DNA from 3 places in the Micromonospora sp. Llam0 genome. Region 2 is predicted to be linked to each of the others. Evidence: riboswitches for the same ligand, from Rfam matches in the RefSeq annotation. Region 2 holds a riboswitch; each other region holds the start of a gene.
The links. A riboswitch is a leader RNA that binds a small molecule or an ion and turns the genes downstream of it on or off. The one in region 2 is predicted to bind cyclic di-AMP.
Positions count from the first base shown of each region.

Region 1: it holds a riboswitch for cyclic di-AMP, as region 2 does, so the genes downstream of both, EDC02_RS17410 (coiled-coil domain-containing protein) here and EDC02_RS34170 (hypothetical protein) in region 2, are expected to answer to the same signal.
Region 3: it holds a riboswitch for cyclic di-AMP, as region 2 does, so the genes downstream of both, EDC02_RS01210 (NlpC/P60 family protein) here and EDC02_RS34170 (hypothetical protein) in region 2, are expected to answer to the same signal.

Region 1 is NZ_RJJY01000001.1:3,981,816-3,991,461, forward strand. Features, by position in the region: gene EDC02_RS17380 (DUF3145 domain-containing protein) at 1-261, opposite strand, end outside; gene EDC02_RS17385 (hypothetical protein) at 691-1,020, shown strand; gene EDC02_RS17390 (carbonic anhydrase) at 1,120-1,758, opposite strand; gene EDC02_RS17395 (alpha/beta fold hydrolase) at 1,912-2,814, shown strand; gene EDC02_RS17400 (AAA family ATPase) at 3,023-5,167, shown strand; gene EDC02_RS17405 (cation diffusion facilitator family transporter) at 5,213-6,121, shown strand; cyclic di-AMP (ydaO/yuaA leader) riboswitch at 6,290-6,420, shown strand; gene EDC02_RS17410 (coiled-coil domain-containing protein) at 6,488-7,570, shown strand; gene EDC02_RS17415 (glycosyl hydrolase) at 8,053-9,646, shown strand, end outside.
Region 2 is NZ_RJJY01000002.1:1,462,144-1,471,789, forward strand. Features, by position in the region: gene EDC02_RS34135 (hypothetical protein) at 1-297, opposite strand, end outside; gene EDC02_RS34140 (branched-chain amino acid ABC transporter substrate-binding protein) at 349-1,491, opposite strand; gene EDC02_RS34145 (hypothetical protein) at 1,551-2,033, shown strand; gene EDC02_RS34150 (HAMP domain-containing sensor histidine kinase) at 2,079-3,377, opposite strand; gene EDC02_RS34155 (response regulator transcription factor) at 3,406-4,074, opposite strand; gene EDC02_RS34160 (cellulose binding domain-containing protein) at 4,123-5,187, opposite strand; gene EDC02_RS34165 (TrkA family potassium uptake protein) at 5,918-6,595, opposite strand; cyclic di-AMP (ydaO/yuaA leader) riboswitch at 6,853-6,989, shown strand; gene EDC02_RS34170 (hypothetical protein) at 6,992-8,008, shown strand; gene EDC02_RS34175 (glycoside hydrolase family 65 protein) at 8,083-9,646, opposite strand, start outside.
Region 3 is NZ_RJJY01000001.1:254,355-264,000, forward strand. Features, by position in the region: gene EDC02_RS01200 (dTMP kinase) at 1-559, shown strand, start outside; gene EDC02_RS01205 (RNA polymerase sigma factor RpoD/SigA) at 1,001-1,993, shown strand; gene EDC02_RS01210 (NlpC/P60 family protein) at 2,132-3,091, opposite strand; cyclic di-AMP (ydaO/yuaA leader) riboswitch at 3,102-3,233, opposite strand; gene EDC02_RS01215 (DUF6232 family protein) at 3,707-4,243, shown strand; gene EDC02_RS01220 (helix-turn-helix transcriptional regulator) at 4,291-5,172, opposite strand; gene EDC02_RS01225 (DUF397 domain-containing protein) at 5,440-5,655, shown strand; gene EDC02_RS01230 (DUF3817 domain-containing protein) at 5,782-6,111, opposite strand; gene EDC02_RS01235 (hypothetical protein) at 6,137-6,580, opposite strand; gene EDC02_RS41205 (DUF6158 family protein) at 6,733-7,089, shown strand; gene EDC02_RS01245 (hypothetical protein) at 7,093-7,422, shown strand; gene EDC02_RS01250 (hypothetical protein) at 7,426-7,629, opposite strand; gene EDC02_RS01255 (hypothetical protein) at 7,636-7,848, opposite strand; gene EDC02_RS01260 (GlsB/YeaQ/YmgE family stress response membrane protein) at 7,990-8,280, shown strand; gene EDC02_RS01265 (3-deoxy-7-phosphoheptulonate synthase) at 8,420-9,505, opposite strand.

The DNA.
Region 1 (9,646 bases), on a different contig from region 2:
CTCCCCGTCGGCACCGGGGCTGGGTTCCTCGGTGACTTCGAAACGGGTCATCGGCCACTGCCGTAGGGCAGCGGCCAGCTCGGCCCCGGTCCCCGCCCGGCCGGTCCAGCTGCACTCGGCACGCCGCCCGTTCGGATCGAGCGGCTGGGCGGTCCAGTGCAGGTTGACCGGCGCGACGAGGACGCGCGATATCGCCCATTCGACGTGAGGGCACACGGCGAGCGGGGTCGAGTGGACGTATACGACGCCACGCGTTGGCACGGTGACCTCCCGGAGAGCGAGGTGCGTCTTCCCCTACGACCTCGACCACCGGGCGGTGTGACCAATGATGACTGTTGTGACGGGTGGTGCGCCAGTGAATCGGCAAACTGGTCGCGGAAATTGTCGCCGCCCGGCTCCTCGGGTCCGCCCCGCCGCTGGGAATGCCGGGCACGGGTGCCTCGTTGTCCCTGCTGGTCGGCCGGAAACTACGGCCGGGCGCGAGGTGGCCCAGCCGATCTGCGGCCGGCCATCCGGTAAGATGGGGGCGGCGTATGCCCGACACCCTGCGAACCGTTTGTGTGATCAGCCGTACCGCCAGTCCTGTTCGTAGCACCAGCCCTGCCTGTACCACCAGCCCTGCCTGTACCACCAGCCCTGCCTGTACCACCAGTCCTGTCCGTACCGTCAGTCCTGCAAGGGAGTCCCCCCGTGGCGAGCAACACCTCCAAGACCGCGCGCGCGTCAGTCCGCGCCGGCCAGGCCGGTCAGGGTGGTGCCCTGAGCGTCCTCGGCGAGTTCAAGTACCTGATCCCGCTCAACGGCGGCAAGCACGCCTACGTCCGCAACCTCACCAACGGGAAGACCGCTCACCTGCGTACCGACTCGGACGCGTTCGTGGAGGAGATCCGGTCGCTGGCCGGTGCCGGCCACGCCGCGAAGATCCGGTTGGAGATCAACGCGCTGGCGTCCGCCCACCCGGGTCACGGCTGGGAGCTGACCGAGAAGCGGCTCGTCGAGGCCGGGGTCTTCGAGGCCTGAGCATGATCTGACGGGTCGGCGACGACCCGGACCTTGGACGGCCCCGCCGGGCGGCACGCCCGGCGGGGCCGTTTCCGTCGCTGGTGCGGCGGTGGCTGCTCAATCGAGCAGTTCCACCTGGCCGTTTCCGAGGTCGTAGACCCCGCCGGTGACGTCGATCCGCCCGTCCGCGAGCGCGGCGGCGAGCAACTCCACCTGCCGGAGCCGTTGCACGGTCCGCCGCACATGGGCCCGTACCGCGAGGGGCTGCACGTCAGGGTGCCCGACACCGACCTCGGTCACCGCCGGAGCGATCTGCTCCACCAGGTACCCGATGCTGCCGGCCGGGCGACTGCCGGTGCGTTGCGCGCTGATCGTCGACGCCACCGCTCCGCACCGCTCGTGTCCGAGCACGATGACCAGCGGCACACCCAACGCGCCGACGGCGAACTCGATCGACCCGACGATCGCCTGGTCCAGCACCTGGGCGCCGGACCGCCCGACGCAAATCGAGCCGAAGTTCTGGTCGAAGATCGCCTCCAGCGGCACCCGCGAGTCGATGCAGCCGAGCACGAACGCGATCGGATACTGCTCGCCGAGCGCCGCGCTGGCCGCAGCCGCCGACACGTCGTGACCGTGCCGTGGTCGTCCGGTGACGAAACGCCGGTTGCCGGCCAGCAACTCGGCCAGAGCCTCGGCCGGACCGGGGTGATCGGGTGGCGGCGGGCCGGACGGACGCGGTGCCCGGGAATCCGGCATCGGGAACGACGGTGACGACATGGTTGCAGCGTGGCGTGCTACTGGCCGGTCGGGAAAGCAGTTGCGAGTCTTCTCACCGTACTGGTTCCAGATCCGGCCTACCGGGGTATCTCCGAGCCGAGACCGCCAGGGACAGCGGCGGAGGTGACGACGGTGGGCAGGCCTCAAGAGTTCAGCGTCCGGCTGCCGGACGGAGCCGTGCCGCGCGGGCGGTCGAGCGGCCCTCGCGAGGCGGAACTGACCCTCGTCCTGTTGCATGGCTGGACGCTCGACCAGCACACCTGGCACCGTCAGGTCGGGGAGCTGACCGGGACGTCCGGACAGCGGGTCCGGGTGGTCACCTACGACGCCCGCGGTCACGGCCGGTCCACGGCCGCCGGGCTGGCCACGATGACTCTCGGGCAGTTGGGCGACGACCTCGCCGCGGTGCTGCGCCGGATGGACGCCGCCGGCCCGGTGGTCCTGGCCGGGCATTCGATGGGTGGCATGGCGATCATGGAGTACGCGCACCGGCACCCGGTGGATTTCGCCGCCCGGGTCGCCGGGCTGGCGTTCGTGGCCACCACGGCGGAGGGACACACCCACACCGCGTACGGGCTGGCGCCCCCGGTCGCCCGGCTGGTCCGGCTCTGCGAGGTCGCCGGAGCCGGCGTGCTGGCCAGATGTGGCGCCTGGCGACCCCATCCGGGTCTGCTGCAGCCGCTGCGGCCGACCCTGCGGTGGCTGCTGTTCGGCGACACCTGCGACCCCCGGGACCTCGAACTGGCGACCACCGCCGTCGGTCGGACGACGCTACGGGCGATCGGCGGCTACCGCGCTTCGATCGGCGCTCAACGCCGGCTCCGCACGCTGTCGGCGCTCGACGAGGTTCCGGCGGCGGTGCTGGTCGGAGACCGTGACCGGCTGACGCCGCCGATCTGCGCCGAATCGATCGTCGACGCGTTACCCGGAACCGACCTGACGGTCTGCCCCGGGGCCGGACACATGCTGATGCTGGAACGACCGGACCGGGTGACGGCCGCTCTCGTCGAGGTGCTCGACAGGGCGACGCGCTGAAACAGGCTCGGCAGGGCGGAACGTGGTCGCCGAGTGCCCCGGGAGCCGGCGCCGGGCTGGCGCGCGGACGGTAACGTCGTAAGGCTGCCGGGTCAGATCATGTGACGGGGTCACCACGCTCCGCCGTCGCCGCCCGGCGCCGTGACCGTCCGCCGGCGGACCGGCCGCCCTGCCCCGGCCGACCCGCCCTCGCCCAGGAGCCGCAGCGTTGACCGACGCCACCACGTTGGACCAGGAGATCGCCGCCGAGCAGCGGCACGTCGACCGGGTGTACGCCCGGTTGGCGCAGCTACGCCGGGACGCGGTACGCGCCGAGCGGGACGGCTACCGCCTCGCCCGGGTCGGCAACGTCGGGGCGCTGGTGGAGCGCGACGCGATGGTCTTCCACGCGGCCCGGCGGCGGCATCTGCTCGACGCCGAGCACGAAGGGCTGGTGTTCGGCCGGCTCGATCTGCGCGACGGCGCGGTGCTGCACGTGGGCCGGCTCGGGGTGCGCGGTGAGCGGTCCGAGCCGCTGCTGATCGACTGGCGTGCCCCGGCCGCCGCCGCGTTCTACCAGGCGACGCCGGCCCGACCGCAGGGCGTGGTGCGGCGACGCACCATCCAGTCCCGGGGGGAGCGGGTCACCGGCGTCTCCGACGACCTGCTCGATCCGGCAGCCGCGCCGGCCGGGATGCGGGTGGTCGGCGACGGCGCGCTGCTGGCCACCCTGGCCCGGGCCAAGGGACGTGGGATGCGCGACATCGTGGCCACCATCCAACAGGAGCAGGACCAGGCCATCCGGTCCCCCGCCGCCGGGGTGACGATCGTCTCGGGCGGCCCCGGCACCGGCAAGACCGCGGTCGCGCTGCACCGGGCGGCGTACCTGCTCTATTCGGACCGGAGCCGGTTCGCCGGCGGCGGCATCCTGGTCGTCGGCCCGACCGGGGTCTTCGTCGAGTACATCGCCGCGGTGCTGCCCGCCCTGGGTGAGGAGAGCGCCACCCTGAGGTCGCTGGGGTCGCTGCTGCCGGGGGTGTCGGCGACCCGGACGGATCCGGCGGCGGTCGCCGTGGTGAAGGGGTCGCTACGGATGCGGCGGGTGCTGGAACGGGCGGTACGTGACGCGGTACCGGACGGGCCGACCGAGCTACGGCTGCTCTACCGGGGGCAGTTGCTGCGGCTGCGCGGCCCGGAACTGGACGGTGTCCGGGCCCGCGCGCTGCCCCGGGGCGCACGGCGCAACGAGGTCCGGCGGGCCGGTATCGACGGGTTGTTCGAGGCGTTGTGGGCGCAGGCCCGGCAGTTGGTGGCCCCGGCCCGGCTGCCCGGCCAGGCCGAGTTCGAGGACGAGTTGTCGGACCGGGACGATTTCCGGGACTTCCTGCGGGCCTGGTGGCCCCGGCTGCTGCCGCGACACGTGCTGGGCTGGTTGGCCCGGCCGGACCGGCTGCGTCGGTACGCACGGGGCGTGCTCGACCCGGCCGAGATCACGGTGCTGGCCGACGCGTTCGGTGAACTGGCGGACCACGGGCCGACCATCGCGGACGTGGCGCTGCTGGACGAGTTGGACGAACTGCTCGGCCGGCCGCCGCAGCCCCGCCGCCGGCACCGGGATCCGTTCCAGGTGGCCGGCGGGGTCCGTGAGGTGACGACCTTCGCCGACCGGGAGCGGGCGGCCCGCGCCACCGCCCGGGAGCGGCCGGCCGACTACCGGGAGTACGCCCACGTGGTGGTCGACGAGGCGCAGGACGTGTCGCCGATGCAGTGGCGGATGATCGGGCGCCGGGGCCGGCTCGCCTCCTGGACGGTGGTCGGGGATCCGGCGCAGACCGCGTGGACCGGGAATCCGGCCGAACTCACCCAGGCCCGGGACCGGGCGTTGGGGCGGCGGCCGCGGCGGGAATTCCAGCTGACCACGAACTACCGCAACCCGGCGGAGATCTTCGAACTGGCCGCCGGGGTGATCCGCGAGGTCGCTCCGGACGCCCCGTTGCCGACTGCGGTCCGATCGACCGGGGTGGCGCCGCGCCGGGACCGGGTATCTGCGGCGGTGCTGCCGGCTGCAGTCCGCGCCGCGACCGCCGAGATGCTGGCAGCGGTGGAGGGGACGGTCGGGGTGATCGCCGCAGTGGCCCGGCGCGACGAGGTCGCCGGCTGGCTCGCCGAGCAGGCGACCTCGCGGCTGCAGGTGGTGTCGAGCCTGCAGGCGAAGGGCATGGAGTACGACGCGGTGGTGCTGGTGGCCGGTGACGAGATCCGTGCCGAGTCCGAGGCCGGGGTACGCACGCTCTACGTCGCGCTCTCCCGGGCGACGCAGCGGCTGGTCACCATCGACTTCGACCCGGAGTCGATTGCACATATTGCTATGTGAGCATTAGTCTGCTGACGAAACGCCGGGCAACGGAGGGTGGCAGGCGTGGGAGTCGGACACGATCACGGTGCCGGGAGCACCGGCCAGCGACACTACGGGCGCCTCTGGGCCGCCTTCGTCCTGCTGGCGGTCTTCATGGTCGTCGAGGCGGTCACCGCGCTGGCGACCAGCTCCCTGGCACTGCTGTCCGACGCCGGGCACATGTTCACCGACGTGCTCGGCATCGGCATGGCGCTCGCGGCGATCGCCGCTACCCGACGACCGACCGGGGAGCCGCAGCGCACCTTCGGCCTCTACCGCCTTGAGGTGCTCGCCGCGCTGGCGAACGCCGTACTGCTCGCCGGGGTCGCACTCTATGTCCTGGTGGAGGCGGCCCGGCGGTTCGCCGATCCAGAGCCGGTGACGGTCGGCCCGATGCTGGTGGTGGCGGTCGCCGGACTGCTCGCCAACATCGTCGCCTTCGCCCTGCTGCGCCAGGGGGCCAGGGAGAGCCTCAACGTACGGGGCGCCTACCTGGAGGTGCTCGGCGACCTACTCGGCTCGGTGGGGGTGCTGGTGGCCGCCACGGTGATCGCCACCACCGGCTGGTGGTACGCCGACCCGCTGGTCGCCGTCGGCGTCGGGGTGTTCATCCTGCCGCGCACCTGGCGGCTGGCCCGGGCCGCGCTGCGCATCCTGGTGCAGGCGGCACCGGAGCATGTGGAGGTCGACCGGGTCCGCAGCCGGCTGGCCACTGTGCCGGGCGTCTGCGACGTGCACGACCTGCACGTCTGGACGCTCACCCCGGGCATGGAGGTGGCCTCGGCGCACCTGGCCGTGACCCCGTCGGCCGACGTCGGCACGGTGCTGCGGGACGCCCGGACGGCCCTGCACGACGAGTTCGGTATCGAGCACGCGACGCTGCAGATCGAGCCGTTGGCCCCCGCCGACTCCTGTGGACCGGCCGACTGGTGATTAGCGGATGCTTAAGTTTCGTGACCTTACCGCGACGTCGACAGCTACGATCTACGTATATTCCTGATTTTTCTGGACATAACACGGCTATCAATACCGGGACGGCGACCCGGGGAACCGGTAGTCTCGGCCCCGGTCTCCGCTCGGGCGGCGCCCCTCCGGCGCCCGCGGATGCCGTCGCCTAATCGCCGTACGGCGAGCCGGGGAACCACGTACCTGGGGTGCATCCGCGTCACGCGGTAGGGATCTTCCGTCCCGAACCCGTCAGCTAACCCGGTCGGCGGCTGACGGAAGGAATGCACAGTGTCACGCACAGTCCACAGAAAAACCCGATTCGCGTTGTTGGCAGCGTTGACCGCCGCCCTGATGGCCGTCACCGGCACCCCGATCGGCTCGCCGGCCGGAGCCGCCCTGCCCACGAACCGACCCGACCGGGTCGACGACGAGGGCGGCACCGACAGCCTGCGCAAGGAGCTCGATGCGGCCTCGAAAGGCTGGATCGACGCCAAGGCGGCGCTCAACCATTCGAAGGGCCGGCAGAAGAAGCTGTCCGAGCAGCTCACCACGGTCGGTGCCGAGCTGGAGCAACGAAACAGGAACGTCGGGCACATCGTCGACCGCGCGTACCGCAACGGCCGGCTCGGCCCGGTCTCCGCTCTGCTCAACAGCACCTCACCGGAGGGGTTCATCGACCGGGCGGCGGCGCTGAGCGCGGTGACCGCCAACGAGGAGAAGCAGCTCCGCGAGCTGTACCGCACCCGTGACCAGGTGACCAGGTCCAAGGCCGCGATCGAGCATGAGATCCGGGAGCAGCAGAAGCAGGTCACCATCATGGACCAGCGCCGCAATCAGGCGGAGCGGGCCCTGGCCGTCGCGGTCGCCGCCGAGAAGGAGGCGGAGGAGCGGGCGAGGCAGCAGGCGGCGGAGGAGGCCGAGCGGGCCGCCGCCAGCGGATCCTCCGGCTCAGGATCCTCCGGTTCGTCCGGCTCCGGCTCGTCCGGCTCCGGCTCGGCCAGCGCGTCGGCGACCCCGGCCCCGCGCAACGCCAACGGCTCCTGGCCGGCCGAGTCGTGCAACGTCGACGACCCCACCACCTCCGGCTGCATCACGCCCCGTACGCTGCACGCCCTGAACCAGGCGAAGGCTGCCGGCTTCACCCGCTACGTGTCCTGCTTCCGCAACGGCAGCTCGGGCGAGCACCCCAAGGGCCGGGCGTGTGACTTCGCCGCCCAGCCCAACGGCTTCGGTGGAGTGGCGACCGGCGGCGACAAGAGCTACGGCGACAACCTCGCGAACTACTACATCAACAACGCCGACCGGCTCGGCGTGCTCTACGTGATCTGGTACAAGCGGATCTGGCTGCCCAGCAGCGGCTGGAAGACGTACAGCGGCGCAGGCGGCGACCCGTCCAGCGATCACACCAACCACGTGCACCTGTCGGTGTACTGACGTCGCGCATGCGGGGGCGGACGGTCACGTCGGTGGCCGTCCGCCCCCGCACGACCATGATCCGACGACCCCTCCGGCTCGATGGTGATCCCCCGAATCGCCGCAGCGCATTGCCGGAACACGATTCCTGTCAGCATCGATAATCGACGCGCAGGAGCCTCGGGCAGCGCCGAAAGACCGATCGGCATATCGTCCGACGGTCCCTGGCGACCACGCGAGAGCGCTCTATCGACACGCGGTCACATCTGGCTCACGCAGGGAACCTTGCCCCTCCCCTCACCAAGAGAGCGCTCTCACAGAGATATATAGCAGCAACGGCGTAGCTGTCAACCGACCGCCCCGCACCCGTACCGGATGCACGAAACTTCATGTCGGGATATTGACAGAAGCCCGCATCTCTGATGACCTCCTGGCAATAACTCATTAATGGGCGTGAAATTTATCGCGATCGTGGACCGCGCCCTACCCAACCCGGAGGCACCATGAACCTGTCGATCCGTGGCGCGCGAACAGGTCGTACGCCGCGCCGGATCCTGGCAGCCACCACCGTGACGGCGCTGGCCGCCACCGGACTGATCTTCGGCGTACTGCGCACCGCCGACGCCGCCACCGTCGGCGCCGGCAGCTACACCACCACCCGCCCGGCGGGCGCGGCCGCCCCGACCGCCTGCGGCAACATCTCCGCCAACCCCCGGCAGTACGTCACGGGCAACGCCCCGGCGGGCGCGGTGCCGACCAACGACTGGTGGTCGTCGCTGCTGTTCAAGCGGTACGACTGCGCGTACTCCGACCCGCTGCACGCCCACCCGATGTCGGTCCAGCCGACCTCCGGCGGGCTCGGCGTCTCCTACACCACCGAGGCGGCGATCTCCGGCACGTCGACCGGCGTCGGCGAGTACCACTACCCGTACACCCGGGAGTTCACCCTCGGCGTCGCCGGGCTCAACGCCCCGGACGTCAAGGTCGACGGCTGGACCGACTGGACCGTCAGCCCGTACTGGTCCGACGGCGCCCGCACGCTGCGCACCACCGTCGGACACGGGCTGCCGTTCGTGTACGCCCAGGTCACCGGCGGCAACGCACAGCTGTCGTTCCCCGGCACCCCGACGGTCTGGCACCACAGCGGCAGCCGGGTCGGCTTCTCGATGCGCGGCCACGACTACGTCGCCTACGCCCCCAGCGGCGCGACCTGGACCGTCGCCGGGACCACGATCAGCTCCACCCTCGCCGGTCGGGGGTACTTCTCCGTCGCGCTGCTGCCGACCGGCGCCGGCACCAGCGCCGCGCGGCGTACCGCTTTGATGGACAGCTACGGCCGGTACGCCCACTCGCACGTCACCGGCACCCGGGTCAGCTGGAGCTACGACCAGGCCGGCAGCACGGTCGACGCCACCTACAGCTTCACCACCACCGCCCGTGAAGGATCGGCCAGCGGCACCGTCGTCTCGCTCTACCCCCACCAGTGGAAGCACCTCGACGGCGGCAGTCCGATCGCGGAGACCTACGTGTCGGCCCGGGGTCCGATGCGCAACCTGGTCGGCGCGACGTCGTTCCGGACCGCGATGCGCTTCCACGGCGTACTGCCGGAGGTGCCGGCGGTGGCCACCAGCGCCGGTGCCGACCTCGCCACGCTCACCGCCCACCTGGACCAGGCCACGTCCGGCGACCCGCTCGCCAGCTTCGACAACGACACCTACTGGACCGGCAAGGCACTCGGCCGGGCCGCCCGGCTGGCCGAGATCGCCGACCAGCTCGGCCGCACCGCGCAACGCGACCACCTGCTCACCGCGATCCGGAACCGGCTGACCGACTGGTTCACCGCCAGCCCCGGCAAGTCCCAACGGGTGTTCTTCTACGACCAGGCCTGGGGCACCCTGGTCGGCTACCCCGCCTCGTACGGCTCCGACACCGACCTCAACGACCACCACTTCCACTACGGCTACTACATCGCCGCCGCCGCGACGCTGGCCAAGTTCGACCCCACCTGGGCGTCGACCAACCAGTACGGCGGCATGGTCAACCTGCTGATCCGCGACGCCAACAGCTGGGACCGCAACGACCCGATGTTCCCGTTCC
Region 2 (9,646 bases):
GGTCACCGACCAGGTGATCGTGGACAGCAGGCGGGCGGTCCGGGCCGCGGCCGCCGGCTGCTCGGTCTGGGCCACCGGTAGCTGCCGGTCCGCGGTGGCCGACGCCGGCCCCAGCCGGCGCCAGCCGACCGGCCGCCGCTCGTTCCAGCAGAACGCGGCCTCCAGCAACGGGTACGCGCCGAGCGGGCCGGCCGCGACGGCGCGCAGCACCTTCTCGGTGCCACCACCGGGCCGGTTGTCCGCCCCGGTGCAGGCGTCGCCGGCAGCGCCACTGCCGGCCGTGGTCGGTAGGGTCATGACTGAGCTCCTCTGCCACGTTCACGGACGCGCCCGCCAGGGGCGCGCAGGTCAACTTGCCGGGATGGACCGCTCCGCCACGAACCGGCCCTGCTGGACGCGGAACGCCCAGACCACTACCGACGACGCCACCAGCTCACCGGTGCCGGTCCAGGCGATCCGGGTGGTGACCCCGGGCGCGTCGTAGTCGTCGACGAACGCGGCCATCGCGGCCCGGTCCCCGTGTCCGGCCTGGATTCCGGCGAGGAACACCGTCGCCGCGTCGTACGACTCGGCGGAGTTCGTGCCCGGCTCCACCCCGAAGCGTTCCCGGTAGCGCTGCGGAAACTCGGCCCCGGCCCGCTCCGGCGGCAGACAGGGGCAGGTGATCACCACCCCGGTCTCGGCGTCGTCGCCGGCCTCGCGGAGAAATCCGTCCGCCTTCGCCCCGTCACCGGCGACGAAGGTCGCCGGGATGTCGGCCGCGCGCAGCTGGCGGCGCAGCCGACCAGCTTCCGCGTAGTAGCCGCCGTAGAAGACGACGTCGGCGTCGGCGGAACGGATCTGCCCGACCACCGCGCTGAAGTCGGTCGCTCCGGCGGCGACCGTCGCCCGCTGCACCACCTTGGCGCCGAGTCCGGCGGCCACCTGGTCGGCCAGCCCTTGGCCGTACGCCCCGCCGTCGTCGACGACGAACACCGCCGTGCCGCCCAGCGCCTGGTCGATGTACCGACCGGCGGCACGCCCCTGCACGGCGTCGTTGCCGACCAGCCGGTGGAAGGTGGACCAGCCGCGTTCGCTGAGTTCGGTCCGGGTCGCCGAGGTGGTGATCGTGGCGACGCCACCCTGGTCGAGGATCGGCAGTGCCGCTTCGGCCTCGCCGGAGAAGCCCGGACCGACCACCCCGATGATGCGGGCGTCGTCGACGATCTGCTGGGCCAGCGCGGGGGCCTGCTTCGGGTCGCCCTGCGAATCGAACTCGACCAGCTCCACCGGGCAGTCCGGATGCTCCGCCCGGTACTGGTCGAAGGCCAGTCGGGCACCGTCGCGGACGTTGCCGCCGAGGTCGGCCGAGTCGCCGGAGAGCGGGCCGAGGACCGCGATGCGGCTGCCGCAGGCGCTGGCCGGTGCCGGCTGCTCGCCGCCGGCCGCGACGCATCCGGTCAGCACCGACAGCAGGCCGAGCATCGCCGTCGGCCGCAGCAACGTACGCACGTCCACCTCCTGTACCCGGTCGGACCCGCCTATCCTGCTGGTAGGAGCGTGAGGTTTTGATGAGACGATTTGTACGGGGCGCGGTGCTGGTCCTCACCGGGTTGGTCCTCAGCGGGTGCAGCGACCCCGGGGCGGGGGCCCCGGCGGGTGTCTCCGCCGCGCCGTCGTCCACCGCGACCGGCACCGCGTTGTATGCGGTCGACTCCCGGACGCTGGACGAGATCGTCATCGACGCGCAGGGGTTCGTGCTGTACCGGTCCGACCGGGACACCGCAGCACCGACCTGGTCCGCCTGCGAGGGACAGTGCCGGCAGTCCTGGCTTCCGGCCCCCTGCGAGGGCGAGGTACGGGTGGAGGGAATCGACCGGCAGCTGGTCGGCTGCTTCGACCGGTCCGACGGGAGCCGGCAGCTGAGCCTGGCCGGCTGGCCGTTGTACGGCTACGCCGGTGACCGGATGCCCGGCGACGCGAACGGCCACGGCCAGTCGGGCATCTGGTTCGCGATCCGCCCCGACGGCGACAACGCGGTCTACGTACCCTGATCGGGCGGTCCCGGCATGCTGACCGGTCCGCTCGGGCACGCCGCCCTACCCGCCCTGACCGCCGGGCAGCCGCAGCCGGGCCTCGGCACCGCCGCCTTCGGCGTTGACCAGCCGCAGCTGCCCGCCGTGCAGTTGCGCCACCCAGCTGGCGATGGCCAGCCCGAGCCCGGTGCCGTCCTCGGTGCCGCTGCGGAACCGCTGCTCGGGCGCGGCGGCGACGGCTTCGCTGAGCCCGGTGCCGCGATCGCGTACCCGTACCGTCGGTGGCCCGGCGGTGACCTCGAGCCGGATCTCGGCCGGCTGGTCGGCGGCCCGACCGTGCTGGACCGCATTCTGGATCAGATTGCGCAGCGCGATCCGGACCAGCGCCGGGTCGCCGTACGCCACCACCGCCTCGGTGACCGGCACCGCCCGGTGCGGCGCGACGACGGTGTCGGCCAGCACCTCCTCGGCCAGTTGGTCCAGGCGGAACGGCTCCCGGCGCAGGTCACGCAGGCCGGCGACGAGCTGGGCCCGGGTGAGCAGGACGGAGACCGAGTCGGCGAGCCGGTCGGCGGAGCGCACCACCTGGCGCAGCGCCGCCGGGCGGCGCTGCGGCTCGGCCAGCGCGGTCTCGGAGACGGCACGGATCACGGTCAGCGGTGTGCGCAGCTCGTGCGCGGCGTCGGCGACGAACCGTTCCTGCTGGTTGAGCGCGTCGGCGATGGGCTCGGTGCCACGGCGGGCGAGCAGGTATCCGCCGGCACAGGCCAACGCGGTGAAGCTGACGCCGCCGGCGACCAGGGCCAGGGCCAGCCGCCGGTTGGCGGTCTCGGCCGGCCCGGTGTCGCCGAGCACCACGACGGCGCCGGCCACCGCGCCGGTGACGGCGTGCTCGAACGGTACGGCGAGCAGCGGGGTGGGGGTACCGGCGGTGTCGCCGACTCCGCCGGCGAGCTCGGTACCGGAGGTCCAGACCGTTCGGGCCGGTGCGAGCAGGTTGCCCGGTGGGACGACCGGCAACCGGGCCGGGTACGCGAAGACCAGGCTGAGGTCGGTCCGGCCGGCCTCGTACACGTAGACGGCGGTGGTGCCGTTGGCGACCGCGTTGTCGAACAGTTTGTCGAGTTGCAGCGCCCCGGACTCGTAGTAGAGCAGGGCGGCGGCGGTGCTGGCGGTACGCCGCAGCTCGGCGGCGACCACCTCGTCCCGCTGCCGTCCGTCGACCAGCAGCGCGACGGCACCCATCCCGGCCAGGCCGACCACGTTGATCGCCATCACCAGCAGCGTGATCCGGATCCGCAGGTTGCGCAGCCGGTCGGCGGTCTGCAGCGGCTTGCCGCCCCGCCGGTCGCGGCGGTTCACGACGGCGCCCCGCCAACTCGACCGGCGGTCACGACGGCGCCCCGCCGACCCGGTAGCCGACCCCGCGTACGGTGTGGATCAGCTGCGGTTCGCCGAGCTTGCGGCGCAGCTGGGCGACCACCGCGTCCACCACGTTCGAGCTGGGGTCGGCGAGCTCGTCCCAGCAGTGTTCGAACAGGTCGCTGCGGCTGACCACCGCCGGGCGCCGGACCAGCAGCATCTCCAGTACGGCGAACTCCTTGCGGGTGAGCGTCAGCAGGACGCCGGCGCGGCGCACCTCCCGGCGGGCGGCGTCGACCTCCAGATCGGCCACCCGCAGCAGCGGCGGGGTGGTGGCGCCGCGGCGTCGGCAGAGGGCCCGGACCCGCAGCACCAGTTCGGCGGTGACGAAGGGCTTCACCACGTAGTCGTCGACACCGGCCTGGAAGCCGGCGATCCGGTCCCCGGCGCTGTCCAGCGCGGTGAGCACCAGCGCCGGTGTGGTGAGCCCGGCCCGCCGGCGGTGGCCGAGCTGGTGCAGTGAGTCGCCTTCCGGAAGGATCCGGTCGAGCACCAGACAGTCGTAGTCGTTGATGCTCATGCTCAGGTCGGCCTGGCTCCAGTCGGCCGCCTGGTCGACGGCGAATCCGCCGGAGCGCAGCGCGGTGACGACGGCGCTGCGTACCTCGGGGTCGTCCTCGACCACCAGCACCCGCATGCGGGCGAGGCTAGCAAGCCGCCGTCACCAGCGCGTCTTCGACGAGGGTCAACCCGAGGACGCGCACCGGTCGCCGTTGAGCAGGAAGTCCGTCGGCGGCGGGTTGCTCGCCTGGTACCTGACCACGAAACCGAGCTGTACGCTGCCGCTGACCGGGATCCGGCTGTTCCATGTGGTGTTGGCGACGGTGATCTCCGGCGGCACCAGGTCGACCGGTTCGGCGCCCCACAGGTGGCTGATCCGCTGGTCGCCGGGGAAGGTCCAGCGCAGGGTCCAGCCGTCGATCGCGACCGGTCCGGCGTTGTGGATGGTCAGCTGGGCCTGGAAGGCTCCGGGCCAGTGGTTCACCACCTGGTAGCTGACCTTGCAGTCGGGTGCCGCCGGCAGGGTCCGCACGGTCAGTGGCTCGGACGGTGGTGAGGTGTTGCCGGCGTCATCGTGGGCCCGCACCACGAAGGTGTACGCGGTCTGCGGTTGTAGTGCGCCGACCCGGGCGGTCGGTCCGGTCGGTGGGTGTTGCGGGGCGGTCGCCACCGGGGTGGTGGAGCCGTCGGGGTTGATCCGCAGCACCTCGTACCAGGCGACGTAGACGTTGTCGGCGGACGGCTGCCACCGCAGGGTGACCGAGTCGGTGCCGATCGTGGTGGCGGTCAGCGCGGTGGGCGCGGTGGGTGGTTGGCCGTCGCCGGGCGGCATGGTCAGGCGCAGGCTCGGGCTGGCCGGCGAACGGTTGCCGGCGGCGTCGAGCGCGTACACCCAGAACTGGTACGTCTGCGACGGCCCCAGCCCGTCGATGGTGATCTCGTTGTCGGGGGTCGTGCTGATCACGATGTAGTCGGTGTGCAGTCGGGCCACCTCGTAGCCGGTCACCCCGACGTCGTCGGTGGCCGCCGTCCAGACCAGGGTGACGTCGGTGGTGCCGATCGCGGCGACGGTCGGGGTGCCGGGGGTGGTCGGCGGCTCGGTGTCCGCCACGGCGAGCGCCGCGGACGCCGGCAGCAGGGGTGGGCCGAGCAGCGCGGCGGCGACCGCGACGCCGAGCCGGCGTCGGGTGCGGTTGGGATCGCGCCGGATCCACCGGCGGCAGTGGTGCGGCGGTTGCGGCATGGACATCTCGCTTTCGGTGCGGACGCCGGGACGGACCAGCGACTGTGAGATCCATGATTGTCGATTTAATAGCCGGGCACCACCGCACCGGCAGCACCCGACGGGATCATCCGGTCGCGACCAGCGGATCAACCGACTGTGAGCTTGCCCACTACCAATCGGCGAGCCCCGGACCCTTGCGCGACGACGGAACGGGCTTCGGTCCGACCGTCGCCGCAGACCGGGCACGGCCGCCCAGCCGCTGCTCCAGGCCCTATACACAACGAAGCCCGCCGGCTCATCGGCGGGCTGGGCAGCGCTGTCGGACGGACCAGCGTCGCGGTCCTGACTTGTCGGCGATTCCCCGCCGTAACAATCGGAGACTAGCGTGGGGACGGGGAGGGCAACCCCCGTCCCCACCATCAGTTGCTACACACGCACGAGCGGTCTGGCGTCCAGGTCGTGCGTGACGCGCGGGAGCCGGGCCACGCGAGTGGCTCTGGTTCCACCTCCTCTCGACAGGTGGTGCGCGGGCTGGCGGCGGAGTCCGGGCTTGGCCCGCCGCCAGCCTCGGGAGCTGTGCGGTTGACACGGTGATGTCGCCATCGCCGCGCCACGCGTCGACTACTTCAGCGGGGCACATCCATCGATGGAAGCGCTCCCATGCAGGGACTGTAGCCTGAGTCACGAGTTTGCGAAAGTGCAGCGGCTGATCAGCTCACGAAATGAAGGTGTGATGAGGCGGTCACGCCCATGTTCACCGGCCGAACTGCTGGACCGCCGTGGTCGCCCCGGCGACGATCAGCAGCGCGTCCGGCGGGATCAACGTCTCAGGTCCCGCGTACCGCAGCTGCCGGTCCCGCTCCTTGATCCCGACCACCGTGATGCCGTACCGCTGGCGTAGCCGGGACTCGGCCAACGTCCGACCGGCGGCGTCCGGCGGGGCACAGACCTTGGCGATGGCGAACCCGTCGTCGAACTCGATGAAGTCGAGCATCCGGCTGGCCAGCAGGTGGGCCACCCGGTCACCCATCGCCGCCTCCGGAAAGATCACATGGTGCGCGCCGACCGAGGCGAGGATCCGGCCGTGCTTGGCGGTGATCGCCTTCGCCCAGATCTCCGGGACGCCCAGCTCGGTCAGCGCCACCACGGTGAGGATGCTGGCCTCGACGTCCGAGCCGATGCCGACCACCGCGCGGGGGTAGCCGGCGACGCCGCACTGGCGCAACGCCTGGTCGTCGGTCGAATCCGCCTCGACCACCCTCGGCAGCCGCTCGGACCAGCGGTGCACCCGTTTGGGATGCTCGTCGATGCCCAGCACGTGATGGCCGAGGCGGAGCAGGGACTGGGCGACCTGACCGCCGAACCGGCCGAGGCCGATCACCGCCACGCTGTCGGCGTCCGGCGGCCCGACCGGGGAATCGTCATCTCTCACCGAGGATCCGTCCGACGCTACGACTTTCCCACTTTTCCTCATACGTACTGTAGTCAGCCGCTAACCTCGGCGCAGCGGTATCCGGCCCGTCCCGCGACTTGTCGTACGCCGCCGAGCGCAGACAGTGGACATCACCGAAAGTCGTTGTCCGGTAACGGATTTTTCCAGCTCAGTCAGGATTGTCGAGGTGTTGATGCCGGTGACCGATCCGGTAAGCTTGCCCGCGGTCTCCGCCAGGCGGCGCCCACCGGCGCCGGCGGTGACCGCCGCCCAATCACCCCTCCGGGGTGAGCCGGGGAACCACGTTTCCACCGGGGTGAATCCGCGCCAGCGGTAGGGATCGTTCCGTCCCGAACCCGTCAGCTAACTCGGTCGGCGGCCAAGGAAAGGAACAGGATGACCGCACCCCTCCGCCGGCGGATTCCGACGGCCGCGGCCCTCGCCGCCGTCGCCGCCCTGCTCGCCGGCTTCGTCGTAGCGTCGCCGGCCGCCGCTCAGGATCCGGACGACGAAGGCGCCCCGCCACTGCTCAGTGAAGTGCTCGAATCGACCGGCCGGGGCTTCGTCGAAGCCAAGGCCGCAGTCGACGAGTCCCGCAAACGCCAGTTGAAGCTCAGCCTCGAGTTGGAAAAGGTCGAGGAACGGATAGCGGCGCTGACCCCACAGATCGGCCAGGTCGCCTCCAACTCGTACCGTCTCGGTCGGATCACGCCGGTGATGGTCCTGCTCAACAGCGCCGACCCGGACGCGTTGCTGGAACGCGCCGAAGGCCTGGACATGATCGCCATGCACGACAACAAGCGAATCCGGGAGCTCAACGAGGCCCGCGAACAGGCCGCTCGGGCGGTCGCCGCGATCGACGCCGAAGTGGCCCGCGAGGAACAGCAACTCGAGGCGATGGCCCGCCAGAAGAAAGAGGCCGAGAAGGCCCTGCAACTGGTCGGCGCGGTCGCCACCAACGGATTCGTCTCGGCCACCTCACCGGTCGCCGCCCAGGCGCCGCGCAACTCGGACGGTTCCTGGCCGTCCCAGTCGTGCAGTCTGGACGACCCCACCACGAGCGGCTGCATCACGCCGCGCACCATGCACGCGCTGAACGAGGCGAAGAAGGCCGGCTTCACCCGCTTCGTCTCCTGTTTCCGCCCCGGCGGTCCGTTCGAGCACCCCAAGGGGCGGGCCTGCGACTTCTCCGCCCAGCAGCAGGGGTTCGGCGGCGACGCCTTCGGCGACGACCGGCTGTACGGCAACAACCTGACCGCCTTCCTGGTCCGCAACGCCGACAAGCTCGGCATCCTGTACGTAATCTGGTATCGCCAGTTCTGGTCACCGACGACCGGCTGGAGTTCGTACAGCGGTGCCGGCGGCGACCCGAACAGCGACCACACCAACCACGTACATCTGTCCCTGCTGTGACCTGACCTCATCCCGCGCGGTGCCGGGCCGGCCCGGCACCGCGCGAGAGAGAGCCGCACGGGAGAGAAGGGTCGTCAGTCGGTACGCGCCGAACGGCGTACCGGTGACCGGCCGGTCGGCTGCTGCGGCGGCGGACCGACCGGGCCGGCCGGCGGGATCGCCCGGGTGACCGGCTTGTCCGCGGCCACCGTGATCGGCTCGCTGTGGTGGGTCAGGTCCACGGTGGCGTTCGGGTCGACGTCGCGCAGCGAGTAGGTCACCTCATCGTGCTGGACCGCCACCCGCAGCCGCAGGCCCCGCCACATCATGGCGAACTCCAGCCGGTTGATCCGCTGCGGCAGCCGGGGAGCGAAGGTCAACTCCCCGCCGTGGTCTCGCATCCCGCCGAAGCCGGCGACCAGCGCCAGCCACGCCCCGGCCAGGGCGGCCACGTGGATGCCGTCGCGGGTGTTGCGGTTGATGTCGTGCAGGTCCATCAACGCGGCCTCGCCCATGTAGTCGTGGGCGAGCTCCAAATGGCCGGTCTCCGCGGCGATCACCGACTGGGTGCACGCCGACAACGACGAGTCCCGCACCGTACGCCGCTCGTAGTAGGCGAAGTTGCGGGCCTTCTCCTCCTCGGTGAACGCGTCGCCCCGCCAGTGCATCGCCAGCGCCAGGTCGGCCTGCTTGACCACCTGCTTGCGGTACAGATCGAAGTACGGGTAGTGCAGCAGCAACGGATAGTGGTCCTGCGGGGTGCCGGCGAAGTCCCACTCCTGGTGCCGGGTGAACCCGGCCGACTGCGGGTGCACGCCCAGCTCGTCGTCGTACGGGACGTGCATCGACAGCGCCGCGTCCCGCCAGGCCGCGGTCTCCTCGTCGTCGACGCCGAGCACCCAGGCCCGGTCGGCGTAGCGCAGCGCGCAGTCGGCGGCGGTCAGCAGGTTCCGCTGCGCCATCAGGTTGGTGTAGATGTTGTCGTCTACCACTGCGGTGTACTCGTCCGGCCCGGTCACCCCGTCGATGTGGAACCGGCCGTGCCGGTCGTGGTGGCCCAGCGAACGCCACAACCGGGCGGTCTCCACCAGCAGTTCCAGGCCGATCTCCCGCTCGAACTCGACGTCCCCGGTGGCGTGCACGTACCGCCGGACCGCGTCGGCGATGTCCGCCGCCACGTGGAACGCGGCCGTGCCGGCCGGCCAGTACGCCGAGCACTCCTGGCCCCGGATGGTCCGCCACGGGAACGCCGCCCCGTTGAGCCCGAGCATCCGGGCCCGCTCCCGCGCCTGGTCCAGGGTCGAGTGCCGCCAGCGCAGCACCGAGGCGACCGCCCCCGGCTGGGTGTAGGTCAGCACCGGCAGCACGAACATCTCGGTGTCCCAGAAGGCGTGTCCGTCGTACCCCGGGCCGGTCAGCCCCTTCGCCGCGATCGGCCGCTGCTCGGCGCGGGCGCCGGCCTGCAGCACGTGGAACAGCCCGAACCGGACCGCCTGCTGGATCTCCGGGTCGCCGTCCACCCGCACGTCCGAGTGGCCCCAGAAGTCGTCGAGGTACTTGCGCTGCTCGGCGCAGAGCCCTTCCCAGCCGGAGATCCGGGCGCCGGCCAACGCCGCGCCGACCTGATCGCGCAGCGCCGGCAACGAACGCTGACTGGAC
Region 3 (9,646 bases), on a different contig from region 2:
GCCCGCCCGGTATTGGCGCAACGCTGGCGGCCGACGCTGGCTCGACCGGTTCGCAGTCCGACTCGGACGCCCGGACGCCCGGCGGATGGTCGGCCGTGGTGGGCTGATGTTCCTGGAGGCGTTGCTGCGCTGGCTCGCGATCGCCCGGTCGGTGCTCGGCTCACGCCGGGCGATCGCGGTGATGGACCGGTACGCGGTATGCCAGTACGCCAGCATCCGCACCCACGGCGCCGGCCGCTGGGAACGGCTCGCCCGGCTGGCGTACCGGGTGTTTCCCCGACCGGACGTGACGTTCCTGCTCTGGCTGCCGCCCGCCGAAGCGGCCCGGCGGATCGACGCCCGGGGCACCGACCACGAGTCGCTGGAGTTCCTGGCGACCAGCGCGGCCGCCTACGGGTCGCTGCCGGAGGCCGCCGGGTTCGTGGTGATCGACGCCCGGGGCACGGCCGCCCAGGTCGCTGCGGTGATCCGGCAGCGGCTGACCGACTGGCGGCCGGCCGACGGCCGTGCGGCCGGCGCGTCGTGGCGGCCGGATCCGGATGATTCGCGTGCGTCGTGACCCGGTGGCCGGTGTCTGTCGGGCGGTGATGAACCGCGCACCCCGCTCGGGCCGTATTCCTGGCCAGGACCAACCGACCGGCGTTGGCCAGGACCAGCCGACCGGCGGGCAGTGACGAGGATCGCAGGAGGGGTAGTGACGGGAATCGCTGCGCCCTGCCCGGTGTCGTGGTGTGCTGGGAGCCTGCCACACCCCGCCGACCTCAGCGAATCGGGCAGTCGGCCGGCCCGACGCAGCGCGGCGATCGAGGAGCCTGGCAGGAAACGCCAATCCCGCTCACAGCAATTATTCAGGCAATCGTGTCAGCTTCGACTCACGAGACGGAATCCCTGACGCGTCTCATCTGTTGTGCAGGTGTCGGCGCCATACGGCGGGGCCTGCCACATCAGGTTCGCCGGATCGGAGGCGGACGTGACGGGGGAGAGGCTGATGGAGATGCGCATCGCAGGTGACAGAGCACGACGTGGGGTTAACGAGGGGACCGTGAGCAACGTGGAGAAGACGATGGCTTTGCGGACCGACGAGGTCGCCGAGGAGCGGGACCTCGTTGGCGTCTACCTGCATGAGATCTCCCGCACGCCGCTGCTCGACGCGGCCCGGGAAGTCGACCTCTCCAAGTCGATCGAGGCCGGCCTGTACGCGGAGCACCTGCTGGAGCAGGGTGTGCCGCGGACCGGGGTGAGCCGTGAGGAGCTGGAGCGGCTGGTCGTCGAGGGTGAGCGGGCCAAGGACCTGTTCATCCGGGCCAACCTGCGTCTGGTGGTGTCGATCGCCCGCCGCTACGTCCGGTCCGGCATGCCGATGCTGGACCTGATCCAGGAGGGCAACACCGGTCTGGTCCGTGCGGTGGAGAAGTTCGACTACGAGCGTGGTTTCAAGTTCTCCACCTACGCGACCTGGTGGATCCGGCAGGCGATCAGCCGGGCGATCGCCCAGCAGGAGCGGACCGTACGGCTTCCGGTGCACCTGGTCGAGGACGTCAACCGGATGCGCAACGTGGCCCGCCAGTTGACCCGCGAGCTCGGTTCGGACCCCGAGCCGGAGCAGATCGCCGCCTCGCTCGGCGTACCGGTCGAGCGGGTGCACGAGCTGGTGCGGTGGTCGCAGGACACGGTGTCGCTGGACACCCCGGTCGGCGACGACGGCGACACCAACCTGGGCGACCTGGTGGCCGACAGCGACGCGCCGTCGCCGGAGGACATCGTGCTCACCGGGTTGGAGCGGCAGCGGATCGAGGGCCTGCTCAACCACCTGGACGACCGGTCCGCCGGCATCATGCGGGCCCGGTACGGCCTGGAGGACGGGCGGGAGCACTCGCTGACCGAGGTCGCGTCGCGCTTCTCGCTGTCCCGCGAGCGCATCCGTCAGCTGGAGATCCAGGCGCTGGGCCGGCTGCGGGAGCTGGCCCGGGCGGAGGGGCTGCAGGCGGCCTGACCAACCGGCTGCTGGCGACCTGATCCGCCGCGAACTGCCCCCCGCGACGAGCTGACAACCCGCCGACGAACTGACGACGGCCCGGCATCCGCGCTTAGCGGATGCCGGGCCGTCGTCAGTGTCGGGCGACCTGCCGGGTCAGCGGACCCGGCCGTAGCCGTACGGCGGCATCATGTCCACGCTGGCCAGCTCGACGGTGCGGCCGAAGGTGGGTGCGTGGATCACCTGGCCGCCGCCCACGTACAGGCCGACGTGGGCGAGACCGTTGTAGAACACCAGGTCTCCGGGCTGCAGCGCGCCACGGTTGATCTTCGCGACCACGTCCCACTGCATCGCCGCGTTGTGCGGCAGGCTCTTGCCGGCGGTACGCCAGGCGGCGAGCACCAGACCTGAGCAGTCGTAGCCGTTCGGGCCGCTGGCGGCCCAGACGTACGGCTTGCCGATGGCCCCGTACGCGAACTCGACGACCGAGCCGGCGGCACCGGACACCGACGGGACGGTCCCGGTGTACGACGAGCCAGTCTCGCTCGCGGCACCGTAGGCCCGTTCCCGCTTGTCCATCAGCTCGTCGATGTCCGCTTCGATGCTCTTCTTGCGGTCGGCGAGCTCCTTGACCTGGGCGTCCTGCTTCTCCAGGGCCGCCTGCAGCTTCTCCTGCTCGGCCAGGTAGGTCAGCTGGGTGCTGGTGAATTCGGTGAGTCGCTGCTGCCGGTCCCGGGCCAGGTGGTCCAGAGTGCCGAGCCGGTGGATGAAGCTGCCGGAGGAGCTGTCGAGCAGGGCGCTCGCGGTGCTCAACCCGCCGGTCTTGTACGCGTTGACCGCGATCTGACCGACCTCGGTCTGCGCTGCCGCGAGTTCGGCCTGCAGCGGGCCGAGCTTGGCGTCGATCTCCTCGGCCGCCGCCCGGGTGGCCTTGGCCTCCTCCCTGAGCCGGTTGTACGACTCGACGACCTTGGCCAGCTCTTCGGATTCCTTGTCGATCTGCTGCGTGAGTTCGCTGACCGTCGGCTGGGCGGTCGCGGCGGTCGCCGGTACCACCAGGCCGAGGCTCACGCCGGCCAGCATCAGGGTGCGCAGCAGAATCCGCGCTGTTGACAAGAACGCAGAACCCTTCTTCCTCGCCGCCTACCGGGTTAGCTGACGGATTCGGGCGGGAAGTTCGCCCTACCGCGGTGGACCGCGGATTCACCCCAGTTGCCGGTGGGTCCCCGGATCGCGACCGTGAGATCACTGGTTGTAACGCCAGGTAATCTCGGGACGGCGATTCGGCGGCACTGGACCGGCGTCACCGCTTCCCGGCGACTGGCGACCGGACCAGCCGGTCCAACTTAGCCGCAAGGGTTGCGACCCGGAAGTGCTGCGATCGTGATCCGTGGCATGAAACTGGGCGGGGCTCGTTGACGGTTACTTGATGTGACGGTTGGCTGCTCTGGGCAACATTTTCCTTGCCTTCGCGTGATCGGTCGACTGCGGTGCGTCGTCGTTGGACAACGGCTGATCAATTGCGACTAATGTGTCATTAGTCGGTCTGCGCGGTTGTCGTTAGCCAGCTATCCGGATAAATGGGTGCGAAAGGTTTGATTCGCCATCCAGGATGCGGCCTGCCGTACGTCATTCTGCTAGGTGGCAGAATGACTACCTTCCATCGAGTAGCTTGCTGTTTGCACAATGGACCCGCAAGGTCAGCGCCGCACGAGCCCTTCGGAGGCAGCTATGCGTGCTACTCGCCAGACCCCACCCCGACGCGGTTCCCCGGCGCCCGCCCCGTCCGGCTCCAGTGTCGGACGGACCTTCTACCGGCAGCCCGGTATCTGCGTGACCGGTGAATGGTTCGTCGTGGCCGGCCGGCGGTTCGCCGTCCGCGACCTCACCGAACTCCGGACCGCACGAGGCGCCCGTGACCGGCTCACCGGCCGGGTGATCGCGGTGACCGCCGTGACCCTGGTGGTGGTCGCGGTGACCGTCGGCTACACCCGAGGGTTGGACGAGGTCAGCGCGGGTGCCTACCTCGCCATGCTGGCGGCCGCGTTCGTGCCGGTGTCGGTCGCCTGGCTCGGTGACCGGTTGCGGCCACGGGCGTACGAACTCTGGGGCCGTCACCAGGGACTGCTGGTGCTGCTGTTCAGCACCGACGACGAACGCCAGTACGGCCAGGTGAGCCGGGCGTTGATGCGGGCCCGGGAGATGTCCCGGCTGGCCGGTCTGTCCGAGCCGGTCACCATCGAACCGTGGGTGCCCGACCAGCGGTGAGCGGGCCCGACCGCCGCGGCGGTCGTCGGCGGGCTGGTCGACGTCGATCAGCCCGCGTCCGGTCCGTCCAGCCGACGGGCGAGGTCGTGCAGCATCGCCACCGAGTCGGCCGGCGACAGGGATTCCGCCCGTAGCCGGTCGAAGACATGCTGGTAGGGCCGGACCTCGTCGGCCCGGTCGATGACCTCCTCGACCAGAGCGCTCTCCACGTACACCACGTCGGCGTCGGCCTGGTCGGCGAAGTGCAGGATGACGAACGGACCGAGCACCGTGTTGCTCCCGGCGGTGAACGGCAGCACCCGGACCGTGACGTGAGGCGCCGCGGACATCTTCGCCACGTGCTGGAGCTGCTCACGCAGCACCCGCGGGCCGCCGGTCATCCGGCGCAGCGCCGCCTCGTCGATGATCACCTCGATCTGCGGCGGATCCGCGCCGAACAGCACCTCGTGCTGGCGGGCCAGCCGGATCTGCACCCGTCCTTCGATCTCGGCCGCCGGTACGTGGTGCGGGCCGTCGGCCGGGATCACCGCGCGGGCGTACTCCTCGGTCTGCAGCAGGCCGGGGAAGCTGATCGGCTGGAAGTAGCGCAGTGCCGACGCCTCCGCCTCCAGGCCGATGTAGGCCGCGTAGGCGGCCGGCACCCGGTCCTTGTATCCGCTCCACCAGGCGCGCCGTCGTGCCGCCCGGGCCAACTCGACGAGATCCTGCACCTGCTGCTGGTCGCGTACGCCGTACAGGTCCAGCAGAGCCTTGACGTCGTTGGTCGAGATGCTGACCGACCCCGACTCGATCCGGATCAGCTTCGACAGCGACCAGTCCATTTGAGCGGCGACGTGGTCCTGGGTCAGCGCGGCGGCCTCGCGTGCCCGGCGTAGCGCCGCACGCAGCCGGCGACGCCCGATGGTCGGGCCCTGGTGTCGGGCAGGCATGGGAACGCTCCGGGGAGAGTGCCTAGCAGAGTGCCACCTGGCTGGTTGCCACCCTGTTGCACGCTACACCGCCGCCGTCAGGTCTGCTAAGGACGGCTGGCCCCTCCGCATGGACGGCCGGCCACTCCGCGTGGTCCGGACGGCGGTTCCGCCGATTTTCCCGGTGTCGCCCAGTCGCGTCGGCAAGATCGGGAACTGGTACAGTCCGCCCGATTGCCTGCGTACTCTGATGGCAAATCTACCGATTTATCCTATTAAGGAGTCTGGGTGACTGTGATCAGCACTGCCGGTCCGGCGTGGCGTAAGAGCCGCCGCTGCGAGGCGACGACCTGCGTCGAGGTAGCCGAGATCGGCCCGGCGGTCGGAGTGCGCAACTCCACCGACCCCGGAGTACACCTGGAATTCTCGGCGGCCGCCTGGTCGGCGTTCGTCGCCGGGCTGCCCGGTGCGCCGACCAGCGCCGGCGGCCACACCACGGGTTGATCCGACGCCGCACGAGGCCCGGGTCCACGGCCGTCGACAATGTCGGCCGTACGCCCCGGCCGGGTCGGCCCGACAACGGTGCCGGCCCGGCCGGGGCGCCGTCAGCCAGTCACCGCCCGCCCGGGGTCAGCCGGTGAACACCTTGTCCGGCTCGGTACGCGGCTGCACGCCCGCCCAGCGGCTGACCACCCGCTCGGCGTAGAACGACACGAACGGCACCGTGCCGGCCAGCATGATCGCCAGGATCCGGCCGAGCGACCAGTTGGCCCGCCGGGCCAGGTCGAACACGGCGACCAGATAGACCATGTAGAGGAACCCGTGCGCCGGCCCGATCGTCTCGACCACGACGGCCTGGTCGAACAGGTACTTCAACGGCATGCCGATCACCATCAGCAGGATCAGCACCACGCCGACCACGTACGCGATCAGTCGGTACCGGGTGAGTGCGCCTGACACTGTCGTCCGTCCTTCTCTCTTCCGGTCAGCCCGGGTAGTCGCCGGCCCTGGCGTGCGGGTTCGCGTTCAGCCAGGCCAGGTAGTCGTTGTAGGCGGCCAACTCCGGGTCGTCCGGGCCGGGGGTGGCGGTCACGCCAGGGGCAGACCGGACCCGTACCGGCCGGCCGAACGCCTCCTCCCGCGACGGCGCGTTTTCCGGCGACCCGCTCTGCGGCGACGGCGACCCGTGGTTCGGGCCGGGTAGGGAGTCCGGGCCGGGTACGGACCGGCGGGCCAGCCGCATCTCGCGGACCCAGATGAACACCACGAACGCCGCGAAAACCGGCCATTCCACCGCGTACGCCCAGCTCAGCGTGTTGCCGGCGGCGGCCCGGCTGATCTGCCACCAGCCGAGCGCGAGGAAGCCCACCACCAGCGCCACCGCCGCCAGGTGCCGCAGGATCCACGCCGGGGTCCACAGCTGCCGCATGCAGGGAAGCGTACCGGCCGGTCGTCGGCTTCTCCGACGAGCCGTCGTAGTCAGGTGCGCGGCCGCCCGGAAGCCGGCCGCCCGGTGTTTGCCGCCGGCCGGCAGGGGAACCCTACGACGGTAATGCCTCGTCGACTCCCCGGAGGCCGGAGATGACGGATTCAGCGCGGTACGGCAGCTACTCCCCGGCGGCGGCCGGTCGGCCCTTCGAACCCCGGCCGGACCATCCGCCCGGTGCCACCCGACCCTGGTCGGCCCCGACCGAGCCGGGTGCCGAGACCTGGGTCGACACGGTCGACGAAACCGGGATCGACCCGGTCGAGCTGGCCGACGACGAACTGCTCCGCGAGATCGGCAGCCTGCACCGGACCCGGCTGGACACGCTGCGGCACGGCACCGACGCGGCGCTGGCCAACCATCTGCACCGCACCGCCGACCTGGAGACCGAGTACCTCACCCGGCACCCGGGCCGGGAGGTCGAGGCCGCCCGGTTGCGGGACGGGGGCTGAGTCGTGCCCGCCTACGCCGAGCGCGGTGTCTCCGCGCCCCCTGAGGTGGCGTTCGGCACCGCGACCGACCCCGACCGCCGGGCCGCCTGGCTGCCAGGGCCGCTGCGCCAGGTGCCGGCGGAACCCGCCCACGGCGACCACCTGCAGGCCCGGTGGTCGACCGCGGGTGGCCCGTGGGCGGCCGTTGTGCAGGTGTACCCGGTGCAGGCGGGCGGCGCCATGCTCCGCCTGGAACTGGACTCCGACCTGCCGCACGAGCAGCTGACCCGACTCGCCGACGAGACGCTGACCAGCCTGGTCCGGGCGGTCACCGACAATCTCAACGCCGGTTGACCGTCAGTCGGCGGTGAACCCGGGCTTCTCCATCCCGGACCAGCCGCGGGGCGTTTCCGGCTCCCGGTCCCGGTCGGTTCCTTCGATGATGTCGTGGGAGACCGCCGTGTCGTCGTGCTCGCCGGCGAAGTCCGGGTCGTCCTCGGGCGGCTGGCCGTCCGGGGTCTGGCCGAGTGCGGCGGCCGGCCGGTTCTGATGCTCGTCCATCGGTGATCAGGCACCTTCCGTGGAGGAGTGCAGGACCTCTTCCGCCTCGTCCTGGGCGTATTCGCCTTCCGGCAGGGCGTTGATCCTGGTCAGCAGGTGAGCGGGTAGCTCGGCGGCGACCGCCCGACGGGCGATCTCGGCCCGGCTCACACGTTCCTTGCCGAGGTAGATGTCGTCGAGTAGCGCGTACAGCTCGGCACGGCCCGTCTCATCGGTCACCTCCGCCTGCTACCCCGCACGCGGCATGGCAAACGACGGTCCACGTACCGACCCGTACCGCCGGTTTCATCCTGCCGACCGTCGGCGTTCCGCCCTCCAGGTCCGATCCAGGCACCTACGCTCGGGCCAGGAGGTGGACTCATGATCGGCACCATTCTGTGGGCGCTCGTCGCCGGCGCGATCATCGGCGCTCTGGGACGTCTGCTGCTACCCGGGCGGCAGAACATCTCGGTCTGGCTGACCATCGGCGTCGGAATCGCCGCCGCCCTGCTCGGCGGGGTGATCGCCGCCTGGCTGGGCATCGGCGAGACCGCCGGGATCGACTGGCTGCGACACGCGATCCAGGTCGCGCTGGCGGTGTTCTTCGTCTGGATCGCCGCCCGGGTGGCCGGCCACCGGCCGACCGACGCCCCGGGTCGCGCCACCCGCTGACCGACGCCCCGGGTCGCGCCACCCGCTGACCGACGCCCCGGGTCGCGCCACCCGCTGACCACGCGCCCGGCGACCGGCCACCCCTTGGGCTCGGCCCGGGGCCGGCCGTCGCGCCGTGGTCAGCGCCGAGCGCTGCGGGCTACCGCTGCGTGGCGGCCAGCGCCGCCCGGCGGTCCCCGACCGCTGTCGCCAGCCGCCCCAGCACCTGGGCGGTCTGGTCCCAACCCAGGCAGGCGTCGGTGATCGACTGTCCGTGCACCAGATCCCTGGTCGGGTCCAGATCCTGCCGGCCGGCGACCAGGAACGACTCCAGCATCACCCCGACGATGCCCCGTTGCCCGGCGCCGAGCTGCCCGGCGACGTCCTCGACGACCAGCGGCTGCCGGCGGTGGTCCTTGCCGCTGTTGCCGTGGCTGGCATCGATGACCAGCCGCTGCGGCAGTCCGGCGGCCCGCAGCAGGTCCAGCGCGGCGGCCACCGACGTGGCGTCGTAGTTGGGCTCACCGGCACCGCCGCGCAACACCAGGTGGCAGTCGGCGTTGCCCCGGGTGTGCAGGATCGCCGGCGTCCCGGACATGTCGATGCCGGGGAAGACATGCGGCACGGCGGCGGCCTGGATGGCGTCCACTGCGGTGGCGACGCTGCCGTCCGGGCGGTTCTTCATGCCGATCGGCATGGACAGCCCGGAGGACAGCTGCCGGTGCACCTGGCTCTCCACGGTGCGGGCACCGATCGCCCCCCAGGCCACCGCGTCGGCGATGTACTGCGGGGTGATCGGGTCGAGGAACTCGCAACCCACCGGCAGCCCGGCCCGCAGCACCTCGAGCAGCAGCGAGCGGGCGATCCGCAGCCCGGAGTTGACGTCCCCGGATCCGTCCAGGCCCGGGTCGTTGATCAGACCCTTCCAGCCGACCGTGGACCGCGGCTTCTCGAAGTACACCCGCATCACGATCAACAGGTCGTCGGCGTGCCGTTGCGCGGCGGCGGCGAGCAGGTGCGCGTACTCCAGGGCGGCGGCCGGGTCGTGCACCGAACATGGGCCGACCACGACCAGCAGCCGGTCGTCCTGTCCGTCGAGCACGCCGGCGACGGCTCGTCGGCCGTCCAGCACCCGCGCGGTGAGCTGGTCGTCGAGGGGCAGCTCGTGGTGCAGTAGGGCCGGGGTGGTGAGCGGCACGACCCGGTCGATGCGCTGATCGGCGACGCGGCCGATGGAGGTGCTCATGTGGTGTCGGTTCCTTCCGCCAGCCTCCCTGGGGAGCCGGCGCCCCCAGCCGAGCCGGCTGCTCGTTGGCATACGAAAGGGCAGGGGGCTCGATGCCCGCTGCCCTTGGCCGGCTCTGGTGGGGTGACGTCAGGTCAAGGC